Regions from separate parts of the Edaphobacter flagellatus genome, predicted to be linked through region 3. Evidence: riboswitches for the same ligand, from Rfam matches in the RefSeq annotation. Region 3 holds a riboswitch; each other region holds the start of a gene.
The links. Region 3 has a riboswitch for cobalamin ahead of metE (5-methyltetrahydropteroyltriglutamate--homocysteine S-methyltransferase). Riboswitches for the same ligand answer to the same signal wherever they lie in the genome.

Region 1: linked by a shared signal. The riboswitch ahead of KFE13_RS02760 (ribonucleoside-diphosphate reductase subunit alpha) and the one ahead of metE (5-methyltetrahydropteroyltriglutamate--homocysteine S-methyltransferase) in region 3 are both predicted to bind cobalamin.
Region 2: linked by a shared signal. The riboswitch ahead of KFE13_RS01410 (TonB-dependent receptor) and the one ahead of metE (5-methyltetrahydropteroyltriglutamate--homocysteine S-methyltransferase) in region 3 are both predicted to bind cobalamin.

Annotation. Positions count from the first base shown of each region.
Region 1 is NZ_CP073697.1:693,707-700,795, reverse strand. It holds gene KFE13_RS02775 (sugar phosphate isomerase/epimerase family protein) at 1-86, shown strand, start outside; gene KFE13_RS02770 (hypothetical protein) at 107-544, shown strand; gene KFE13_RS02765 (DUF2252 domain-containing protein) at 554-2,002, opposite strand; cobalamin riboswitch at 2,168-2,359, shown strand; gene KFE13_RS02760 (ribonucleoside-diphosphate reductase subunit alpha) at 2,462-4,864, shown strand; gene KFE13_RS02755 (ribonucleotide-diphosphate reductase subunit beta) at 4,881-5,900, shown strand; gene KFE13_RS02750 (FAD-dependent oxidoreductase) at 6,085-7,089, shown strand, end outside.
Region 2 is NZ_CP073697.1:331,163-338,251, forward strand. It holds gene KFE13_RS01400 (Gfo/Idh/MocA family protein) at 43-1,143, shown strand; gene KFE13_RS01405 (vWA domain-containing protein) at 1,130-2,083, opposite strand; gene KFE13_RS01410 (TonB-dependent receptor) at 2,176-4,638, opposite strand; cobalamin riboswitch at 4,677-4,905, opposite strand; gene KFE13_RS01415 (hypothetical protein) at 5,002-5,355, opposite strand; gene KFE13_RS01420 (quinone oxidoreductase family protein) at 5,371-6,339, opposite strand; gene KFE13_RS01425 (YegP family protein) at 6,481-6,816, opposite strand; gene KFE13_RS01430 (glycosyltransferase family 2 protein) at 6,964-7,089, opposite strand, start outside.
Region 3 is NZ_CP073697.1:2,438,539-2,445,627, reverse strand. It holds gene efp (elongation factor P) at 1-157, shown strand, start outside; gene metE (5-methyltetrahydropteroyltriglutamate--homocysteine S-methyltransferase) at 225-2,507, opposite strand; cobalamin riboswitch at 2,656-2,861, opposite strand; gene KFE13_RS10170 (hypothetical protein) at 2,888-3,739, opposite strand; gene KFE13_RS10165 (hypothetical protein) at 3,749-3,961, opposite strand; gene purK (5-(carboxyamino)imidazole ribonucleotide synthase) at 4,086-5,273, opposite strand; gene purE (5-(carboxyamino)imidazole ribonucleotide mutase) at 5,270-5,785, opposite strand; gene KFE13_RS10150 (hypothetical protein) at 5,826-6,080, opposite strand; gene KFE13_RS10145 (hypothetical protein) at 6,092-6,319, opposite strand; gene KFE13_RS10140 (hypothetical protein) at 6,348-7,089, opposite strand, start outside.

The sequences.
Region 1 (7,089 bases), 1.7 Mb from region 3:
GGCATGGCGGCTCATCGCCGGAAGACTCGTCGAAACAGAGCTGGAGCGGGATGAAAAAGGCCCTTCAGGACTCGGGTAATCTGTAGCGTTCGCAGAAGGGAATTGGATGATCAATCGACGGCGGTTCGTGCAAGGGGTATCGGCTGCGGCGTTAGCAGCAAAGCCCATTGCAACCATGGCGGAGACGTGGTGGGGTAGTTCCTGTCCGGATGTTTCCGTGATGCGGGAAGACTTAGATCCGGCGTACAGAGGGGATCTCGGCGAGGTAACGCATATCTTCGTCTACACAGAGAGCCTTACGGATGAGCGTCTGACGCAATATGCCGGTATGGCGCACAGTCTCTTTGGAGAAGCACCGATCACAACGTTTCCAAAAGAGTCTGTGTGCGAAGATCGCCGGCACGACCACACGCCGCAGGTGATGCTTTGCTACTCAAATGGAAGGCGTCTTGTCTATCAAGCAGTCTCCGGCAAGACGGCATCTGGCGATCAGATGTGGATCTACGGAACCGCCGGCAGCCTGAACATTTCCTTGCAGAGATAATCGTTCGATCTATTTTCCCATCATTGCTTGAACACGACGGTCCTTTTTGACGGCAGCCACCAATGCTGCATGATCGAGGATCGTTTGATCGGCGTAAGTCTCGGCCCAGTGCGCAAGCGCATTGCCCAGAGTGTTTGATTTGCCACAATAACCAGCGATGGATGCGGCATCACCAATGCGTGCATGAGCTCGGGCAAGTAACGCTCCGCAAGCCCAGACATATTCGTTGAAGGCATTGAGGCCGAGTCCTTCGACCGGGACAGAGGCTTTCAGGTCTCTCATTTGTCGCACGTAAAAATCGATAGGGCCGATGTTGGTCCATCCCAGCATGACATCGGATGATGCCTGCAGTACCCGTTGGCCTGTGACGACTCGCTTGCCCTGCTGCGTGACATCGCTTAGGTGCTGCGTAATGTATGGAGCATGTGAGGGAACGACGGCCTCCTTCACCTGAAGAAAGAGTGGGTCCTTCTCTCCATTGCCAAACAATAGAACCAGATAAGCGCGCGTGCCTACACTTCCGATTCCGACAACCCGGCGTACGACATCGACGACATGATATTTGGCGAGCATGAATTGGCGCTCGCGATGCAGCGTAGGAACGTAAGCATGAAGCGCATCAATCACTTGTTGACGCGTCTTCTTATCGACGCGCGTCTGCACAGGGGGCATATCGCGAAATCGCCAGGTTCCATTCGATAATTTTTCAGCAACCTTTTCGAGCAGCGTGGCGTTGGTTTGCTTCGTGGCCTTCAACGCTGCTCTGCGAATAACAGCACTTGCCTGTGCGTTAGCGCGCACCAGGGAATCGCGGCTGGTTGGATAGGTATGCAGATACCAGCAGTTGAGGACGCCCATGTTCTCAAGCCGGTTCATATTGAGAATGTAAGCCGAGACACATCTACGGACGGCCTCGTCGCGGGTCGTGCGTCCGCAATTATTCGCGCGCGCCGCGAGATTGACGCTCGCCGTTAGACGCTTAAGATCCCACTCCCATGGGCCAATGACGGTTTCATCAAAGTCGTTCAAGTCGAAGACAATGTCTCGCTGTGGTGTACCGAAGAGACCAAAGTTGTTCAGATGGCAGTCGCCATCGATGACAACCTGCAATCCTGTAACAGGAACATCTCCCAGATCGCTCGCCATAACCGCTGCTGCTCCGCGGTAGAAGGCTGAAGGAGAAGCGCACATGCGAGCAAGGCGCAGCGGAACCAGATCGGGCAGACGTCCTTTATTGGTGGCCATGATGATCTCGATGGCGCCTGGATGGCTGGCGGGACGGGACCATATGCCTTGCGACTTGCGAGGAAGTTTAGAGCGAAGAGCTCGTCCGGCAGCGCGGCGTTCTTCGACAGGAAGATTGCCGTGGAATGCTGCGAGGTTGTGCATCTTGATGGAAGCTTTGGTGTGGACAGGTGTTTTTGCAGTTGGTGCTTGCGTCTTCTTTAATCTCTTCAAGAGCTGCACTCCGTAGAAACGCAATGGGGTTACTGCGTTTGTTGCTGGAGAGCATTCTACGACCTTTGAAGTGAAAAACGTCTCATTTTGCGGCGCGCAAGGTCTGTGGAAAGTCTGCAATATGACCCCAATATATTGACGTTGACCTGCCGATGGGCCCTTGTTATAGTGAGTGAACTTCATGGTGCCTTGATTATGAGATCAAGGCTGAAAAGGGAATCCGGTGAGATGCCGGGACTGCCCCGCAGCGGTAAGCAGGAACGAACGCTCCTCAATAGGCACTGGTGAATCACTGGGAAGCCGGAGCAAGTAGGTAGCCTGCAGAGTCCGAAGACCTGCCATGAGGGCCGTGCCGAACGGCACGAAATTCACACACCTCCGAGGGGAAGGTGCGGTGGTCGCGGTCTGTCTGTTGCAGGCATCCTCCACTGTATCCGCTCGGAGTAAAGGATGCTCCCCATGGCGACGGCGCAGGCGACCCTCACTGACCTCGATCCGAATTTTCCATTAGCCGATACCGCGCCGCAGATGCAGGTGCGCAAACGCAACGGCACGCTTGAGCCGGTAGACGTCAACAAGATTGTGCGCGCCGTCCAGCGCTGCTGCCACGGCCTGCCGCACGTCGATCCCATCCGCGTAGCCAGCAAGACCATTGGTGGCCTGTTCGACGGAGCATCGACGCGCGAGCTGGATGCGATCTCTATTCAGACAGCGGCAGCGCTGATTGCCGAAGAGCCGGAGTATTCAAGGCTGGCAGCTCGCTTATTGCTGGCGACCATTGAAAAAGAAGTCGCGGGACAGAACATCTACTCCTTCTCTCAGTCGATTGAAGTTGGGCATCGCGAAGGAGTGGTTTCGAAGGAGGCGGCTGAATTTGTTGCAGCCAACGCGCGCAAGCTGAATAGCGCGATCGATACGCATCTCTCCGATCGCTTCGAGTACTTCGGCCTTCGCACGGTGTACGACCGTTATCTGTTGCGCCATCCTATAACGCGGCAGGTCATTGAGACGCCGCAATACTTCTTCATGCGCGTCTCTGCGGGACTTTCTGTGCGCGTCAGCGAGGCCGCGGATTTCTACCGGCTGTTAGCTTCGCATGATTATCTGCCGAGCTCGCCCACACTATTCAATAGCGGGACGAAGCACTCGCAGATGTCGTCATGCTATCTGATCGATTCACCGAAGGATTCACTGGATTCGATCTATGACTCTTACAAGCAGATTGCCTTGTTGTCGAAGTTCTCTGGTGGCATTGGCCTTGCCTTCCATCGTGTGCGCTCAGAAGGATCGTTGATTCGCGCAACCAACGGCCTCTCGAATGGAATCGTTCCGTGGTTGCGCACGTTGGATGCTTCTGTTGCCGCGGTGAATCAGGGAGGCAAACGCAAAGGAGCATGCTGCGTATATCTCGAGCCCTGGCATGCCGATATCGAATCCTTCCTGGAGATGCGTGACAATACAGGCGATCAGGCGCGGAGAACGTACAACCTGAATCTTGCCAACTGGATTCCTGACCTTTTCATGAAGCGAGTGGATGAGGATGGGATGTGGTCACTCTTCGATCCGAAGGTCGTGCCGCATCTGCCGGACCTCTATGGTGAAGAGTTCGAACGTGCTTATGTGGCAGCTGAAGCCGAACAGAAGTATATGCGGCAGGTCAAGGCGCGCGATCTCTACGCGCGTATGATGCGTACGCTGGCGGAGACCGGTAATGGATGGATGGTCTTCAAGGATGCATGCAACATCAAATGCAACCAGACAGGACTGCCGCAGAATGTGGTGCATCTCTCCAATCTGTGCACGGAGATCACGGAGGTTACCTCATCTGAGGAGACAGCAGTGTGCAACCTCGGCTCAATCAATCTCGCGCGTCATGTGACCGACGGCGCCTTTGATTTCGAGAAGCTGGCCGCTACCGTGCGGCAGGCAGTGCCCATGCTGGATCGCGTCATTGACATCAACTACTATCCCGTTCCTCAGGCAGCCTCAGCCAATAGTCGCTGGAGACCCGTGGGCCTGGGTCTGATGGGACTGCAGGATGTCTTCTTCCAGCTCCGTTATGTCTTCGATTCGCCGGAAGCACGAGCTCTGTCCGCGAAGATTCAGGAGGAGATTTACTTTCACGCGCTCACCGTCTCCTGCGAGCTCGCCGAACAGCACGGCCCACATGCGGCGTTTCAGGAGTCGCGCGCAGCGAAAGGTGAGTTTCAATTTGATCTGTGGAACATTAAGCCTGAGAACAGTCAGCGGTGGGAGCAGCTTCGCGAGCGCATCAGAAAAAATGGCTTGCGCAATTCGTTGGTGATTGCCATTGCTCCAACAGCAACGATTGCGTCTATCGTCGGTTGCTATGAGTGCATTGAGCCACAGATTTCGAATCTCTTCAAGCGCGAGACCCTGTCTGGCGAGTTCATGCAGATCAATCGCTATCTGGTGTTGGAGCTAAAGCAGCTCGGCCTTTGGTCAGAGGCGATGCGTACGCGTATCAAACTTGCAGAAGGCTCGATTCAGGGCATCAGCGAGATTCCCGAAGACGTACGATCCATCTATCGCACGGTATGGGAGATGCCGATGCGATCCTTGATCGACATGGCAGCAGACCGCGGAGCCTACATCGACCAGAGCCAGTCGCTGAATCTCTTTGCCGAGTCGCCCAACATCGGCCGCCTCAGCTCGATGTACATGTATGCCTGGAAGCGTGGCATTAAGACGACCTACTATCTGCGCTCCCGCCCCGCCACCAGGATCGCAAAAACAACTGTATCCGCCGCATCGCAGAGCACTGTGGTGCCTGCAATGAATGCGTCGGCGAGCGTTTCCTGCTCGCTTGATAATCCCGAAGCATGCGAAGCCTGCCAGTAAGTAATGGAGAGAAATTATGTCGACACAAGCACCGAATGCCATCCTTGATCCTGGCCTTTCCCTTACGCTGCGGCCGATGCGTTATCCCATCTTCTTTGAAATGTTCAAGGATGGGATTCGCAATACATGGACTGTGGAAGAGGTCGATTTCTCGACCGATCTCGTCGATCTGCGTTCGCGCCTGACGCCCGCAGAGATCCATCTGATTCAGCGATTGGTCGCGTTCTTCGCCACGGGAGACTCGATCGTTTCGAACAACCTTGTTCTCAACCTGTACAAGCACATCAACTCTCCTGAGGCTCGACTCTATCTGTCGCGGCAGCTCTTTGAAGAGGCGGTGCACGTCCAGTTCTATCTCACGCTTCTGGATAACTATGTTCCGGATCCGGATGAGCGCGCAGCAGCATTTGCTGCGGTCGAGAACATTCCGTCGATTACGAAGAAGGCTCAGTTCTGCATGCGTTGGATGGACTCCATCCAGAAGCTGGATGAGCTGCAAACGGCGGCGCAAAGGAAGCAGTTTCTGCTGAATCTCGTCTGTTTCGCAGGGTGTATCGAAGGGCTCTTCTTTTTTGCCGCATTTGCTTACGTCTATTTCCTGCGTTCGCGAGGTCTGCTGAATGGTCTGGCTGCGGGGACAAATTGGGTCTTCCGCGATGAAAGCTGCCATCTTGAATTTGCGTTTGAGGTGGTTAATGTTGTTCGCGCAGAAGAGCCGGAGCTGTTCGACGCTGAGCTTGAACAGCAGATCGTAGAGATGATGAAAGACGCGGTAAACTGCGAGCTGCAGTTTGCAGAAGATCTTCTTTCCGGCGGCGTAGCAGGCCTGTCTGTACGTGAGATGCGCCAGTATCTGGAGTATGTTGCAGACTCACGCGTTGTACGTCTGGGCATGGCACCGATCTTCGGATCGAAGAATCCCTTCGCCTTCATGGAGCTGCAGGATGTGCAGGAGCTGACGAATTTCTTTGAGCGTCGAGTCTCGGCGTATCAGGTGGCTGTCGCTGGCGAGGTGGCTTTCCACGAAGACTTTTAGTCGTACGTCGCGGAGTATGAGCAAAAGATTGGCCTGGCAGTGTTGTTTTGCTGCCGGGCTTTATCTTGTTTGTTCAACGCGTCGCTTTTTCTGATCTACAAAGAATTTTTCCTCTATAACTGAAATGAGCATTGGCTCTCCAGACTATCTCTAAACGCTTTGACACATCTTCAGGAGATGCGCGATGAATCGTCGTTCCTTCCTTCAGAATTCTGCTGCCTTTGCCGGATGCAGCGCAGTGGGTTTGGCCGGATGCACCAAAAAGATAGTGCAGGCGCCCATAGCTGGAACGCCAGCGCTTCCGTTCTACGATGCTCTGGCGCCAATCGCTCCTATTCGCGCGCATGTCGACAGGATCTTCCGTATCACCGTATGTCTGCGGCCATTCCGCCCTGCCGGCCCGCGGCTTGATGTTGAACGTCTGGGAGACAGCGTTGTGATTCACAACTATGGGCACGGTGGAAGCGGTTGGTCGCTCTCATGGGGATCGGCCGATGTCGTCGTGCGAAAAGCGCTGGATGCATCGAATGGAAAGAAAGAACTCGCTGTTATCGGCTGTGGAGCGCTCGGCCTGACAGCGGCGATTACGGCACAGCGAGCGGGGTTTCGCGTAACGATCTATGCGAAGGAGCGCCCGCCGTTTGTGCGCTCGTCGCGGGCCACAGGTTCCTGGACGCCGGATTCGCGCATTGCTCTCACCTCCGCTGCTGGTTCCGGGTTTCCTGCGCTATGGGAATCGATGGCGCGCACCTCGTTCTCCATGTATCAGAGCTATCTTGGGATGCCGGGAAGTCCGATTGAGTGGACAGATCGGTATGCGCTGTTCGATCAATCCCGCGAAGAGCGTGCGGCGCAAGAGCCCCCGCAGGTCCATGACTTCGCGCATTACATGGAACGTATCGACGATATAACGCCGCGATCGGAGCGTATTCCGGAGGGCATGCATCCTTTCCCTACCAAGTATGTGTTCCGTAGCTCTTCGCTTACCTTCAATGTGGCAGACTACGCGCGTCAGTTGATGAATGACTTCCTGATCGCTGGCGGCAAGATCGAGACGCAGGAATTCCATTCGCCGCAGGAGATGACGTTGTTGCCTCAACCCGTCATCCTCAATTGCACAGGATACGGCGCCCGCCAGCTCTGGTCGGATGAAAGTGTTGTTCCCATTCGCGGTCAGATTGCATGGCTC
Region 2 (7,089 bases), 2.1 Mb from region 3:
TAGTCGAATCCAGCGCTCAATCAAATCGGGGTGAGACAAACCATGACCACGTCACGCAGAGACTTCGCCAAACTCGCCGCAATAGGACTCGCCGCCAACAGCCTGTCGAGCATCCCCCTTCTGGCGCAGGAACGTAAAGTGGGCTACTGCATCATCGGCCTGGGTCGCATCGCCGACCACCACATGCGCGGCATCGCGCAAAGCTCGACATCGCGTGTCACGGCACTGGTAAGCGGTCATCACGATAAAGCCGAACGCATCGCCGCACAATACAACGTGCCGAAGAGCTCCATCTACAGTTACGAAGACATGGATCGCATCCGCAACAACAAAGACATCGATGCCGTCATCGTCTGCCTGCCCAACAGCATGCATGCTGAGTACACAGCTCGCTCCGCCAAAGCCGGTAAGCATGTCCTCTGCGAAAAGCCGATGTGCATCTCCGTGCCCGAAGCTGAGCAGATGATCGCAGCCTGCAAGACGGCGAACGTCAAGCTGATGATCGCCTACCGGCTCCACTATGAGCCCATCACGCTCAAGACCATCAAGCTCATCCGCGATGGCGCCCTCGGCACAGTCGAAGCGATTCAGAGCGCCAACGGCTTCAATATCGCACGCGGCGAATGGCGCTCCACGCACGCGCTTGGCGGCGGAGGTCCGCTGATGGACGTCGGCATCTACTCGCTAAACGCGACGCGCTATCTTACCGGCGAAGAGCCGGGCCAGTTCACCGCCGTCGCCACCACGCCCGACCACGACGGACGTTTCGATGGTGTCGAAGAGAACCTCTCCTGGACAATGCGCTTTCCTTCCGGCGTCCTCGCCGGTTGCGTCACCACCTACGGAGCGCCCATGCCCGGCTACTACAAAGTCTTCGGCTCGAAGGGGTGGCTCGAAGTCGGCTCCTTCGGCTATCAAAACCTCCGTCTGCAAGCCAGCTATCGTGCCGCATCCGGCTCCGCGCCTACCACCATCGACGAGACCAACAACGAACCAGATCCGCAGCAGTTCGTCCGTCAGATCGACCATTTCAGCCACTGCATTCGCGACAACCGCACACCGGACACCCCTGGTGAAGAGGGCCTGAAGGACATGCAGCACATCCAGTCCATCTACAAAGCCGCGGGCATCACTCTCGGCTAGATGCCTGCGCCGGCCCCGCGATACGTGTGCCCGGCCGCACCATCTGTGCCGCCTGCAGCTTCGTACTCTTCAGTGTCGTCTCGAACTTCAGGTCCACCAGCTTGCTCGTACCCGGAGCGTCAAAGCTCGCTACGTAGCTCTCCGAGAGAGATTTAGTGAATTGCTTGAAGAAGGGCAACAGCGAAACCGGACTCCCCAGCCCCTGAAAGTACGCTCGACCGCCAGTAGCATCCGCGACGTTTTGCAGATAATTTTGTCCACTGAAGCTCGCCGCCTGGCCACGATATCCCGAATCGCCATAATAGATCGAATACACCGCAACACCCCCACGCTGCGCGTCGGCAATCGCAGCGTCGACGTATGGGCTCGTCTGATTCAAAGGGCTTACGCTGCCGTTATAAGGATCGACACCATTCGTCAGCATGATCACAAACCTGGCCTTCGCCGTCAGCATCGTTCCTTCCGCGCTCGATCCACCCGGCCAGTTCTTCACAAAATCCGACAGGCAGAAGTATGGACTAGCGCTTATCCCAGCACCACTCAAAGGCAGACGAATATTCGCCGCCGCTGCAGCATGATCCGTCGTGAAGTCCTGCGCGGGAACCACACGGCCATTCTGCATGTAGCCGACAAAGATCTCCGCTCCTGCGGGCAGCGACGTGATGAAGCTCTTGATGTCGGAAATCTGCCGCCCCACTGAACTGCGCAGTCCGTCGTCGATCAACAGCGCAACCTGCGTTCCCTTAGCAGTGACAGGCGCAACGCTTGAAAGCTTCGCTTCGTGCCGATTCACTTTGACGCTTAAGTTATTCAGAGTGAGTGGCTGCGGCGCCTTCGCGTCCAGCGTTACAAGCGCCTGCGTCTGCATCGGCCCTTCCTGCTGAGCCGATGCAAACGCTGCAATCGCCAATACACCCAATGCCAGCCATCGATAGGTCATCGTCATCCTCATTCGTGCCTGCTTGCTCAATCCAACGCAAGGCCTGAAGACTTAGACGCCAATCCTGAGCATATTGATGCGGTCTATTTCAGTTACTGATCGCCACCCACACGAATCTTCAATCCAGTCCTGAACGTAAACGGCAGCGCCGGAAAGCCGATCGGCCCGATATGCTGCTGACTAAGCAGATTATTCAGCTCAACAAACGCTGTCACATGCCGTGTTGCTGTATAGGTGCCATAGGCATCGAGCTTTGCATAACCGAAATCAAGATTCCTGTTCGGCAACAGCAACGTATTGTCGCCATTCGTGTCTGCATAGGAGAGGAACGTTGAGTCGTCCGAGCGGCTCGCGAACGCGCCTTTCAAAGCAGTGGAAAACTTCTTCTGCTCATACAACGCGGAGAAAAAGCCTGTTTGCGGAGGACGACGGAATGGACGCTGTCCGACCAGCGGCGACGTCGATCCGATCGGAACACCGGGCAGATTCGGGTTCTGCGCTGCTTGCCCATTGTTGATTGCATCCGTCGAGAACGACTGCTCCACAACCGACGCAAGATACGTATAACCACCACGCAGCAGGATGTGATTGGTTGGCGCATACTGTAGCTCGCCTTCAAACCCTTGAGCACGGAAGGCAAGCGTATTCAATACAGCACCGTAGAAGTACGCGACGTTCGTCGTAATCCCAAAAACGTTCTTCAATGTGCCTGCATCGACATAATCAATCTGACGATTGAACTGGTTGTGGAAGTAGCCCGCCTTAAGAATCAGTTTTTGGCCGACGATGTTCTGGTCAATCCCCAGATCATACGTACGCGAACGCAAAGCCTGCATCGGACGAACATGGTAAGCCTTTATCGAAGCCGTGTCGCCGACATCTGACAATTGCCTGTACAGTGAGCTGAATTCGGATGACAGTGAAGGCTCCTGCACACCCGTTGCCGCATTGGCGCGCAGCTTCGTTCCACGCAGAAATCCGTTGCCCGGACGCACAGGCACCCACGCTAATCCAAAACGTGGCGTACCCGCCGTGCCATATAGGTTATTGCGCACGATCGCCCCGCCAAACGAGTAGAAGAGGCGGCTCTTAAAATCGCCCTGGAACTGAAGCGTGTATTGATAGTTCGTGCGCTTGATTTTCTCGAACTGGAAGTTCGCTGGATTGTTGAATGAACCACGCTCATTTTCGTAGCGAAAACCAAAAAGCCCGATCAGATGCGGCGTGAACGTATAGTCGCTCTGATAATAGAGCTCATCACGTAACGAAGACTGATCGAAGCCTGTAGGAAACGTTGTGCCGGCAAGAAACGAAGCGCGGCCTGTCGCGGAGTATCCATTCGCACCACGAATCGTCACCGTATTGCCGTAGTAATCCGGATAAGGGCCGTAGAACGAAGGCACCATCAGCAATGTGCCTGGAGCTGTAAATATCGCGTACTGTTCCCGCTTGCGCGCAATACCGTAACGCATCAGGTTATGCCAGCGATTGTGGCGATTCTCGACCGTAGCACCTGAGTACAGATTTTGATCGCCTTGTTTCGCATTGGCCGACACACCATAAAAGTCATGAGCACCCGGCACGCCCGTTGCCGAGACACCATTGCGAATCGTGAAGCGCAGCAATGTATTCGCCGTCAGGTTATAACCCACATTTGCCGCACTTGTCGCCGCGTGAAAGCGATCCAGCGGCAGCGCATTGGATGAATCGAACCGCGAGAACGCACCATAATAATCCAGCCGGTTGCGCGTTCCCCCCACAGTCACCTCGTTGCGATACGTATGAAAGTTGCCCGCATCGCCCGAGTAGTTCAAAACAGGTCGGGGTATTCCTCCGCGTGGCGTCGTAAAGCTCATCACACCCGCGCCTGCGTCTGACCCATACAGCACACTGTTTGGCCCGCGATACATCTCAAATCCATCGAGCGCTGTCGACGACACAATACCGTAATCAAAAACGCCGCCTACGTTTTCCGATGTCACTCCATCGATCAGGACCTTGTTCGCATCCGAGTTTCCCCCACGCACGAACAGTGAAACCGCACCGCCATACTGCCCCGTCTGAACCGCCGCAGTTCCCGGAGACTGTCGCAGATCATCCACCACACCGACTCGCTCCTGCAGCGCGCTGAACGGCACTAGGTTGATCGCAGAACTCACCTGCTGCACCGGCGTCGAAAGTCCGGTTGCGGTCACCGTCACCTCAGCCTTTACCGACCCCACTTCGAGCGTTACGTTCTTCGTCAGCACATCCGTTCGACCACCGTAGAAGTCCTGTCCGATACCTGGCGTAAATGTAGGGGCAGAGGTCAGCAGAAGAAACCGTCCCATAGCCGTGCTGCGAATCTCATACGAGCCATCCGGCCCAGCGGTCGCGAAACCAGCGACCGTCTTCCCCTGCATCAGCTTTACACTCGCGCCGGGAACGGCAGCGCCAAGCGGATCGGTCACTGTACCGCGCACAACAACGGCATACGCGGACAACGGAAGAGATACAGCAGCAACGAGAGCACAAAAGACAAACGAGGCCGAGGCACGGCCAAACCATGAAGGCATGAAACAAACTCCTCCATTCCCCCCTCGGGAATGTGGCTGATTGTGCGCAGATCGGAACCGGTCTCCTGACTCTCGCGATTTCATGCCATCCATCGCGGTCGCATCCAAAGCGACCAACCGGCTGCTTACCTTCCCGACTCACACGTCAGTGGCAAAGAGCCTGATGACATCACACTCTATCAACACGCAGAGTGTGCGCGATCACAGTTGCGGGGCAGTGGCGGCTTTTCACCGCGCTTCCCGAACATTCCGTAGCGGAACAAGGTGGACAGGGGCAACCAGCAAAACTTCACTCGTCGCAGGACTTTTGCGTGTGCCTTAAGTGTGCGGCATCGCCCACGCCGAAGTCAAAGCAGGGACGCGCTACTTCAAATCGCCGACATACTTCTTCGTGTCTTCCAGCGCAAACCTCCCCAGCAGAAAAGGACGCGATGTCTGTGGCTTGTTGTTGATCAGGTCTGAGGGATACGGCAGCGGAGACAACGTTGGAAATGCCCATATCCTTCCGTTGTGCAGATCGACCATAACCTTCGCATAGATCTGAATATTCTGGCTGTCGTCCGGAGCGCGCACCATGAATGTTCCTGGCTCAACGTAATAATCCACATCCGGCGTCTGCGCCATCACCGGCTCCGGCCTGCGTTCCAGCACCAACGCAAACAGCAGAAGAGTAATCGCCGCCAGAAGAACATTCGTTATCGTATTCGCCTTCATCATCACTCCCAACAGCCTTCACGGAATCAGCAGGATCTTACCCGTCGTCCGTCGCGCCTCAAGATCGCGATGCGCATTCGCCGCATCCGCCAGCTGATACACGTGCTCGATCCGCAGCTTCAGCTTCCCGCTGGCAATATCTCCTAGCACAGCCTCCGCACGAGCCACCAACTCTTCCCGAGTCGCCGTGTAGTCCTGCAACTTCGGACGTGTCACATACAACGATCCCATTGCAGATAGACGTATCAAATCAAATGGCGGCACTGCGCCGCTCGATCCGCCATACAACACCATCATGCCTCTCCGCCGCAGCACCTGCAGAGACTTCTCAAATGTCGTCTTCCCCACCGAGTCATACACGGCATGTAGTCCCGTCGACTGCCGTTTTACCGCCTCCGCAAAATCCTCACGCGTATACAGAATGACTTCGTCCGCACCAGCTTCTTTCGCCAGCTCAGCCTTCTCGTCATTCGAAACGGTTGTGAATACACGCGCACCCAGCGACTTCGCCATCTGAATCAACAGAAGTCCCACGCCGCCCGCGCCGGCATGAATCAGTACCTCATCACCCTTCCGTATCGCATACGTCGAGTGCGACAGATAGTGCGCCGTCATCCCCTGCAGCATTGCAGCCGCGGCCTGCTGCGATGTCACGTGATCAGGAATCCGGATCAGCTGCGCTACAGGAGCCACGGCCATCTGCGCGTATGTTCCCGGCACGCTGCACCACGCCACGCGGTCGCACACCTTCACCCCACTACCGTCCGTCTTTTCTCCCAGCGCGACAATCGTGCCTGCGCCCTCCTGCCCCAGCGTGTACGGCAGCGGAGCAGAATATCGCCCCTCCCGCAGGTACACATCAATAAAGTTCACGCCCGAAGCCTCCAGGCGAATCAAAGCCTCTCCCGGCCCGGGCGTAGGAGTCGGAAGATCGCGCAGCACCATCACCTCAGGGCCGCCTACCTGCTGTATCTGTATCGCTTGCATAGAACCTTTGGATGCACCGCTTGCTACATTCGTCTCGTGAAGATCGTGTTTTGAAGCATCGTTTCGAGACCTGCCACACAGCCCGAATACATCGAGCGATCAGCCAGCCACAATGGAAGGCTGGCTGTACTCAACCATCTCTCACTTCGTGATATCGTGCGTCGTCGCAGTCGGTCCATTCTTCTTTACCGACTCGATTCCCTTCTCCATCGCCGACGCCGACGAATACATCTCGCTCTTTCCGATCACCTCATGGTTCTTCGCTTTCAGCACGAAGTACGGTGCGTCTGACTTCGCAGTCTTTCTCTCATACTGCGCATCCTCCGGCGAGTTCTTCTTCACCGACTCGATCCCGTTCAGCGCCGACTCCTTCGACTTATACGTCTCGCTCGTCAGAATCACCTCGCCATTCGCGGCCTTCAGGTTGAACATGAACTGACCGTTTGCCGCATCTTTCAATTCGTAATGAGCTGCCATCGACACATCTCCTGTTCGTATAGAAAAACGGCTCGGCTCGCAACGTGCGCTCACCGTTGCCTAAAGATGCTCAACACTTTACCTGAGACAAGGTAAAGCTGTGATGGAGATTTTTGTAAAAGATGAGAATGCGGCGAGGTTTAAGCTCTACTGCAGCAGGCTCTCTTCCGAGCGCAACCGCAGTATCCTGTCCACCGCATACGGAGCCCTGTGCGATGCCGTATGGAAGTGCCGTACCTGCAGTTCTCCCAGCAGCCCGATACCGATCATCTG
Region 3 (7,089 bases):
GACGGAGCCCGGCCTAAGCGGCGCTTCGCAGAGCGGCAGCGTTACCAAAGTTGCCACGCTCCAGACCGGCCTCGAGATTCGTGTGCCACTGTTTATTAAAGAAGGCGAGAAGGTAAAGGTCTCCACGGAGACGCGCGATTTCGCCGGCAGGGCTTAACTGGATGACGTAAAAAGAGGCATGAGATCTGCAACTCTCATGCCTCTTCTGCTTCAGGCATCCAGTGCTATGACTGCAATTGCGCCCGCACCTCACTCGCGGCCTTGCACATGTTCTCCAAGGCAGCAACCGTCTCATGCCAGCCACGCGTCTTCAGCCCACAGTCGGGGTTGACCCAGACCTGCTCGGGCTTTAACACATGGAGTGCCAGCGCAAGCAGTTCACGCATCTCCTCGGCCGACGGCACGCGCGGAGAGTGAATATCGTACACGCCCGGTCCGATCTCGTTGGGATAGCCGTGTGCGCGGAAGGCGTCGAGCAGCTCCATGCGCGAGCGCGCCGACTCCATCGAGATCACATCCGCATCCAGCGCAGCGATTGACGGCAGAACGTCTTCGAACTCGCAGTAGCACATGTGCGTGTGAATCTGCGTCGCATCGGCGACGCCGCTAGTTGTGATGCGGAAGGCCTTCACGGCCCAATCCAGGTACGCCTGCCAGTCGGCGTGGCGCAGCGGCAAACCTTCGCGCAGTGCAGGCTCGTCCACCTGAATGATGCCGATGCCCGCGGTCTCCAGATCCGAGACCTCGTCGCGCAGTGCCAGCGCAATCTGCCATGCCGTCTGCGAGCGCGGAATGTCATTGCGCACAAACGACCACTGCAGCACCGTGATGGGGCCGGTCAGCATCCCCTTCATCGGGCGCGATGTCAGCGAGCTGGCATAGTGTGTCCACCGCAGCGTCATCGGCTCTGGGCGCTGCACATCGCCGTAGATCACCGGAGGCTTCACGCAGCGCGAGCCGTAGCTCTGCACCCAGCCGTTCTCGGTAAAGGCGAAGCCGTCGAGAAATTCGGCGAAATACTCCACCATGTCGTTGCGCTCGAACTCGCCGTGAACCAGAACATCCAGCCCGATGCGCTCCTGCTCGCGCACGCACTCGGCGATGGCCTTCTCCAGAAACGCGTCGTACTCTGCAGTACCTTCGCGCCCGCGACGAAACGCAGCGCGGTGCTTGCGTACCTCAGCCGTCTGCGGAAACGAGCCGATCGTCGTCGTTGGCAATAGAGGGAGCCCGAGCTTCTCGCGTTGTGCCACGGCGCGCTGCGCATAGGCAGAGGCACGTCTGAAGTGCTTCTCCTCAAGAGCAGCGAGTGCTGCACGTACTCTGGGATTCGTCGTCGTATCGGCGGCAGCGCGGTCGGTGATGGCGGCAGCGTTCGCAGAACGGGCCGGCTGATCGTGACTCGCCAGCGCGGCAACTTCCTGAAGCTTCTCCTCTGCGAACCGCAGCCAGCTGCGCAGGCGCGGCGATAGAGCCGTCTCACTATGAAGATCATGCGGCACATGCAACAGCGAGCACGACGGGGCAACTACAACACGTTCAGCACCCAACTGCTCCACAGCCTGCGCAATCTGCGACGACGCAATAGCAAAGTCGGTCAGCCAGATGTTGCGGCCTTCGACACAGCCGACGCTCAGCACCTGATCCGGCCCAAGAGCAGCGAGCGTTGCGGCCAGTTGTTGTGGTGCGCGAACCACATCGATGTGTAGACCAGCCGTTCCAAGTGTCACGGTAGTCTGCAGATTGTCGCCGATGGTATCGAAGTAGGTCGTCAGCATCAGGCGCACGGGAGACTTAGTCAACTCGGCATACACCGTGCGATATGCGTCGCGCACCTTGTCGCTCAGGTCGGTCACCAGCATCGGCTCATCGATCTGCACCCAGTCCACGTCTTCGTCCGCGAGCACCTGCAGCACCTTGATGTACGCTGCGGTCAGCTTTGGCAACAGGCTCATCGAGTCGAAGCCGTCCACGCCCTTGCCCAGCAGCAGCAGTGTCATCGGGCCAATCAGCACGGGCCGCGTCTCAAGGTTCAGCGCACGTGCCTGCCGCAGCTCGCCGAGCAGCTTCGTCGTATCGATCTCGAAGCTGATACCCGCCGACCACTCCGGCACAAGGTAGTGGTAGTTGGTGTCGAACCACTTCGTCATCTCCATGGCCGTCTGCTCGCGGCTGTTGCGCGCCATTGCGAAGTAGCGTTCGAGCGTCACCTTGCCGCTGCCGAACCGCTCCGGCGTTGCGCCCACGAGCACGAGCGCGTCCAGCACCTGGTCGTAGAGCGAAAAGTCGTTCGAAGGGATCGTGTCGATTCCTGTTGCTCGCTGCAGCTCCCAATGACGTTTACGCAGCGATGCGGCTGTCTCCAACAGCTCCTGTTCGGTTCGTTTACCTGCCCAGAATCCTTCGAGCGCCGCCTTCAATTCGCGTTCGCGGCCCATCCTCGGAAAACCGAGGTTGGCGGTGCTGAGTTTTTTCGTGAATGTGGGCGAAGTCTTTCCTGCGACCATTTGGTTCTCTCCTGAAATACGAAAGAACCACCTGTGCGCAGGCATGCTTCGCGTACGCCAGTGGCGCAGGCAAGACGATGCATTGGCAAACCGTTCCAATCCACGAGAGCGGCGGCCTCAAGCGCACCCGCGGTCGGCACAAAGGCCTCCGCGGTGGTGGCGGCAGGCCGGTCTTCGGACTCTGGGCTGCCTACTTCGCTGCCGCTTCCCATTCCTGCTTACAAGAACAGTGCGTTGGCTTCTCGCCATGCAACATTTCGTTCCCATCACCGCTGCGGGACAGCGCCGGAATCACACCGGCTTCCCGTTTAACAGGCTCCTTGCGAGAGCCTGACCTGCACATGACGATTCTACATGCAGAAATTTCAGAAGAGTTGCGCCTACTTTTCTTCCTTCAGCCGGTCCAGCAGCCGCGTCAATACCTCACGCTCTTCTTCCGATGGCTGAAAGGAGAGCGGCTTGCGGCGTATGTAGCGCAGGTTCAGGTTCGCGATGTCCGAGGCCATCACGATAAAGAGATTGCCGGGGATGTTGAACCAGAACTCATCCGGCACCGTTTCGAGGTCTGCGGCCTTGGCCTTGCGAAACTCGTCGCGCTCGAACCGCCGCGGACTTGCTAGTGTAATGCTTACCAGTGAGCCGTCGTTCGCAAGCATGCGATCTTGAATCGCGCCCTGGTACAGGCCGCCTGTTTTCGTCAGCACATCGGCCATAATGCGGAAGCGGCCTTCGGGCAGCAACATGTCGCTGAACAACACGTCCCATTCCGAGATGCGCGGCACAATGGTGGCCAGCAGCGTGCGCATCCAGCGCGTGTGCAGCCGCCGCCAGATACGGTTGTAGTTCAGCACAATCAGGATGCGGACGCCGCACGCCAGCAGCACCAGAAAATACAGCCTCCACAGGATCGCGTAGTTCATCCAGAAGAAGGCGTAGAGGCTCGTGAAGAACTGCGCATGGTGCGTTTGAAAGAAGTTGTCGCTCTGCAGTGCGGAGAAGACCGTCTCCACATCGGCCTGCGTGCCGCGTGCCCACAATGCACCTGTCCATCGCGCCCATGCCACTGCCATCGCCAGAGGGACGGCCGCAGCGATGATGGAGCGGGCCACCTCTTCGGCGTGCGACTCCACGCGCGTCTTGCGAAAGACGACAAGGTCCGCGGCCCAGCGTGCGATCAGGTTGGGGCCAAGCAGGTAGACGGCGATGAGGAAGCTGACGAGAAGCGCCAGCAACGGTTTCTCCTAAGCGAGTGCTTCGTGCAGGTCGGCGAGGTTCAGCGTAATCTCGCCAAACGACGTTGGAATCACGGCCGACTCGTGCGCGCGGAGCTGGTCGAGCACCGCGTCCTCATGCCGCTGAATGAAGTCGATGATCTCGGCGCGCAGCCGCTTCTGGCTGGTGCCGATATTGGCATCCCGCAGCGAAAGCACGTACTCAAGCTCGGAGCTGCTCATAAGAAGGCCTCAAAACGCACTGCACGATATTCGGTGCAGCTCAAGTTGAAGATACCACGGCTTGTGGAAAATAGCGCGTAATGGGTGAGGAGTTATATTCTCGCGTTTCTTAGATGGATGGAATTTACAGCAGCTCCTGTGCCTGCAGTACCGCAGCCACAGCCTCATCCGCCGTAGCGCCAACTGCTGAAAGATGTCCCATCTTCCGGCCTTTGCGTGGGCGGTGCTTCTCGTAGAGATGCAGCCGCACTCCCGGTACAGCGAGCACGCGGTCGAAGCGCGGAGTTCTCGCGGAGCCGTCTTCGTTCAGCCACACGTCGCCCAGCAGGTTGGCGATTGCGCACGGCTGCACGACGGAGACGTCGCCCAGTGGGAGATCGCACACCGCGCGTACCAGTTGCTCGAACTGACTCGTGACGCAGGCGCGCTCGCTCGCGTGATAGCTGTTGTGCGGACGCGGAGCCAACTCGTTGACCAGAAGCTTTCCGTGGGTCGTGACAAACATCTCGACGGCAAGAATGCCTTCGAGCTCAAAGGCATGCGCGATGTTTTCAGCGAGCTGCCGCGCTTCGTCGGCCATGATGTCGGTGAGTGGGGCCGGGAGTACACTCCACGCCAGAATCTGATTCTCATGATGGTTCCACGCAGCCGGGTACACTTTCACTTCGCCCGAAGGCGACCGCGCCACCAGCACCGAAATCTCGCGCTCCAGCTCGACGGCCTTCTCTACAACGCCGGCGCGTTCGCCCAGAGCGGTCCATGCACCGCGAGCCTCTTCTTCAGGATCGGCACCGGGGTGGAAACCGACCTTACCCTGTCCGCGTCCATCGTAGCCGCCCGTCGCGCTCTTGCAGAACGCGCGTCCGCCCAGGGCGTGGATTGCATCGCGCACCTCATCGAACGAGTGCACGGGACGCCAGTCGCCGAGTGGGAAGCCGTTCTTTTGGAGCCATTCTTTTTGCGCAATGCGGTTCTGAATGATGGCGAGCATCGCGCGTCCGGGACGCACCGGAACCAGTGCCTGCGCCGCATCCATACTTGCCAGCGAGATCTGCTCGATCTCCAGCGTCACCACGTCGCATCCGCGAGCCAGGTTGGCGGCCTCGCGCGCATCGTCCCAGCTGGCCTCGATGCAGGCATCGACGACAAACCGCGCCGGACAAGCCGGATCGGGGTCCAGGACCTGGATGCGGTAGCCCATCGCTCGCGCAGCCATTGCTGTCATGCGGCCAAGCTGTCCGCCGCCGAAGATGCCAATGGTTGCGCCGGGAAGAATCGGGTTGGCCTTGCGCTCTACTGATGTCGCGCTCACGCTTTCGCCGCTCCGTCCTGCTCGTCGCCTACCGTCTGCGCCAGCACTTCATCGCGACGTGCGGTGCGCCATGCGGCGATCTTCTCGCGCAATGCTGCGTCGGTTGTTGCGATAATCTGTGCAGCCAGCAGGCCTGCGTTCGCTGCTCCGGGAGCGCCGATGGCCAGTGTGCCCACTGGAACACCCTTCGGCATCTGCACGATGCTCAACAGCGAATCCATGCCCTGCAGTGCAGTCGCTGGAATCGGCACGCCCAGCACCGGTACGACCGTTTTCGCCGCGACCATGCCCGGCAGATGCGCCGCACCGCCGGCTCCGGCAACGATCACGCGCAGCCCGCGAGCGGCGGCAGTTTCGGCGTACTCAAACAAAAGATCGGGGGTGCGATGCGCCGAGACGACACGGACCTCGTGCGGCACGCCGAAGGCGGCCAGCATCTCGACGGCGCCACGCATCACCGCATAATCATTGCGGCTTCCCATGATCACTCCAACCAGCGGTGAGGCGTCCATAGGGTGATTATACGGGGTGGGTGACGAAGCAGCGTCCAGCTTATTTTGCCCACACGCTGGCGTTCAGGCATTCCACGACGCCGTCGATGATGGCGCTCAGGCCAGCGGTGAAGCGGTCGGCGTCGATGACGTGTTTGCTGCTGACAGCTTCGCCCACGTTGATGGCGGCGCTTACCACTTCGAGCGCGGCCTTCTTCTTTTGCTCTCCATTCTGCGGGCCGAAGATCGCCTCGGCCGTGTGCAGCGCGGCGGGCAGAAACGCCAGCGCGCGCAGAAAGATTTTTTGAAAGTCCATACACTCTCTCCTTAATTTGTTTTGCTGTGCCGCAGCAGATCGATAGCCAGGTGAGCCAGTGTTACCAATGCACCGACGGCCCCGGTGAATCCCTTAAGGCGCTGTACGCTGCGTTCGTGCCGCTCCACGCGCTCTTCAATCTGCGTAAGTCTTCCTGGCTGACCGATACCCATTAACTGGTCCATCTGACTCTTCAAGACGCGCAGATCACCGAGAACCTGTCCTTCAAATTCAGTCATCGCTGGTGCTCCTGTTCTGTTTGTGCGATCACGATGCGACCGGCAGGTTGGTAAAGACCGCACTCGAAAAGCGCGAATAGACCGGTGGATTGGAAGTGTCGTACATGCGCACGTAGTAGCGTTCCACCTGCGCTTCGCGCGGGATGGAAAAGCTCCGCACGGGGCTGCGCAGCACGAGGTCCTGATCAACGCCGGGGCCGAAGGCCCAGTCGCGGCGACGTACCTCGAAGCCCCCTCCTGTTGGCGGAGCCATGCCTGTATCGATCTGCAACGCCGTACCGTTCGCACTGACTACCTGCAGCGACGGCAGATTCGCGAGCACGGCATTCGGCGCGGTCGCAGCCTGTTGCGGCAGCAGCGCGTCGACGGCGATGGATTCAGACAGCTTCAGTCCTAATCCCTCGGCCCAGTCGTTCGCGAAGGCGATGTGGTAGGTTGCCAGCTCAGGCCGTGCGTGACCGTCATCGATGGTTACCGTGCGCACGAGCACCTTCAACGTGTCTACTGTGCCATCGCTCGCAGTGGAGGTGATGGCCAGCACATCGCCAGGCCATATATCGTCAGCTGGATTCAGCATCGTGTAGTTGCCCGCAATCGCAGCGGACCGCGCTGTGGCAAATGCAAGCGTGGCGAGCGCGGCATTCTCGCAGTCCTGCGACGTACGTGCTGCCGGACGGCCCACCTTGCCCATCCACTGTGCCGTCCCGGGCAATCCGCCGGCAGATTCCGCTGCGACACTCGCAGTGTTCTCAAGCCGCGCGACGGAACGC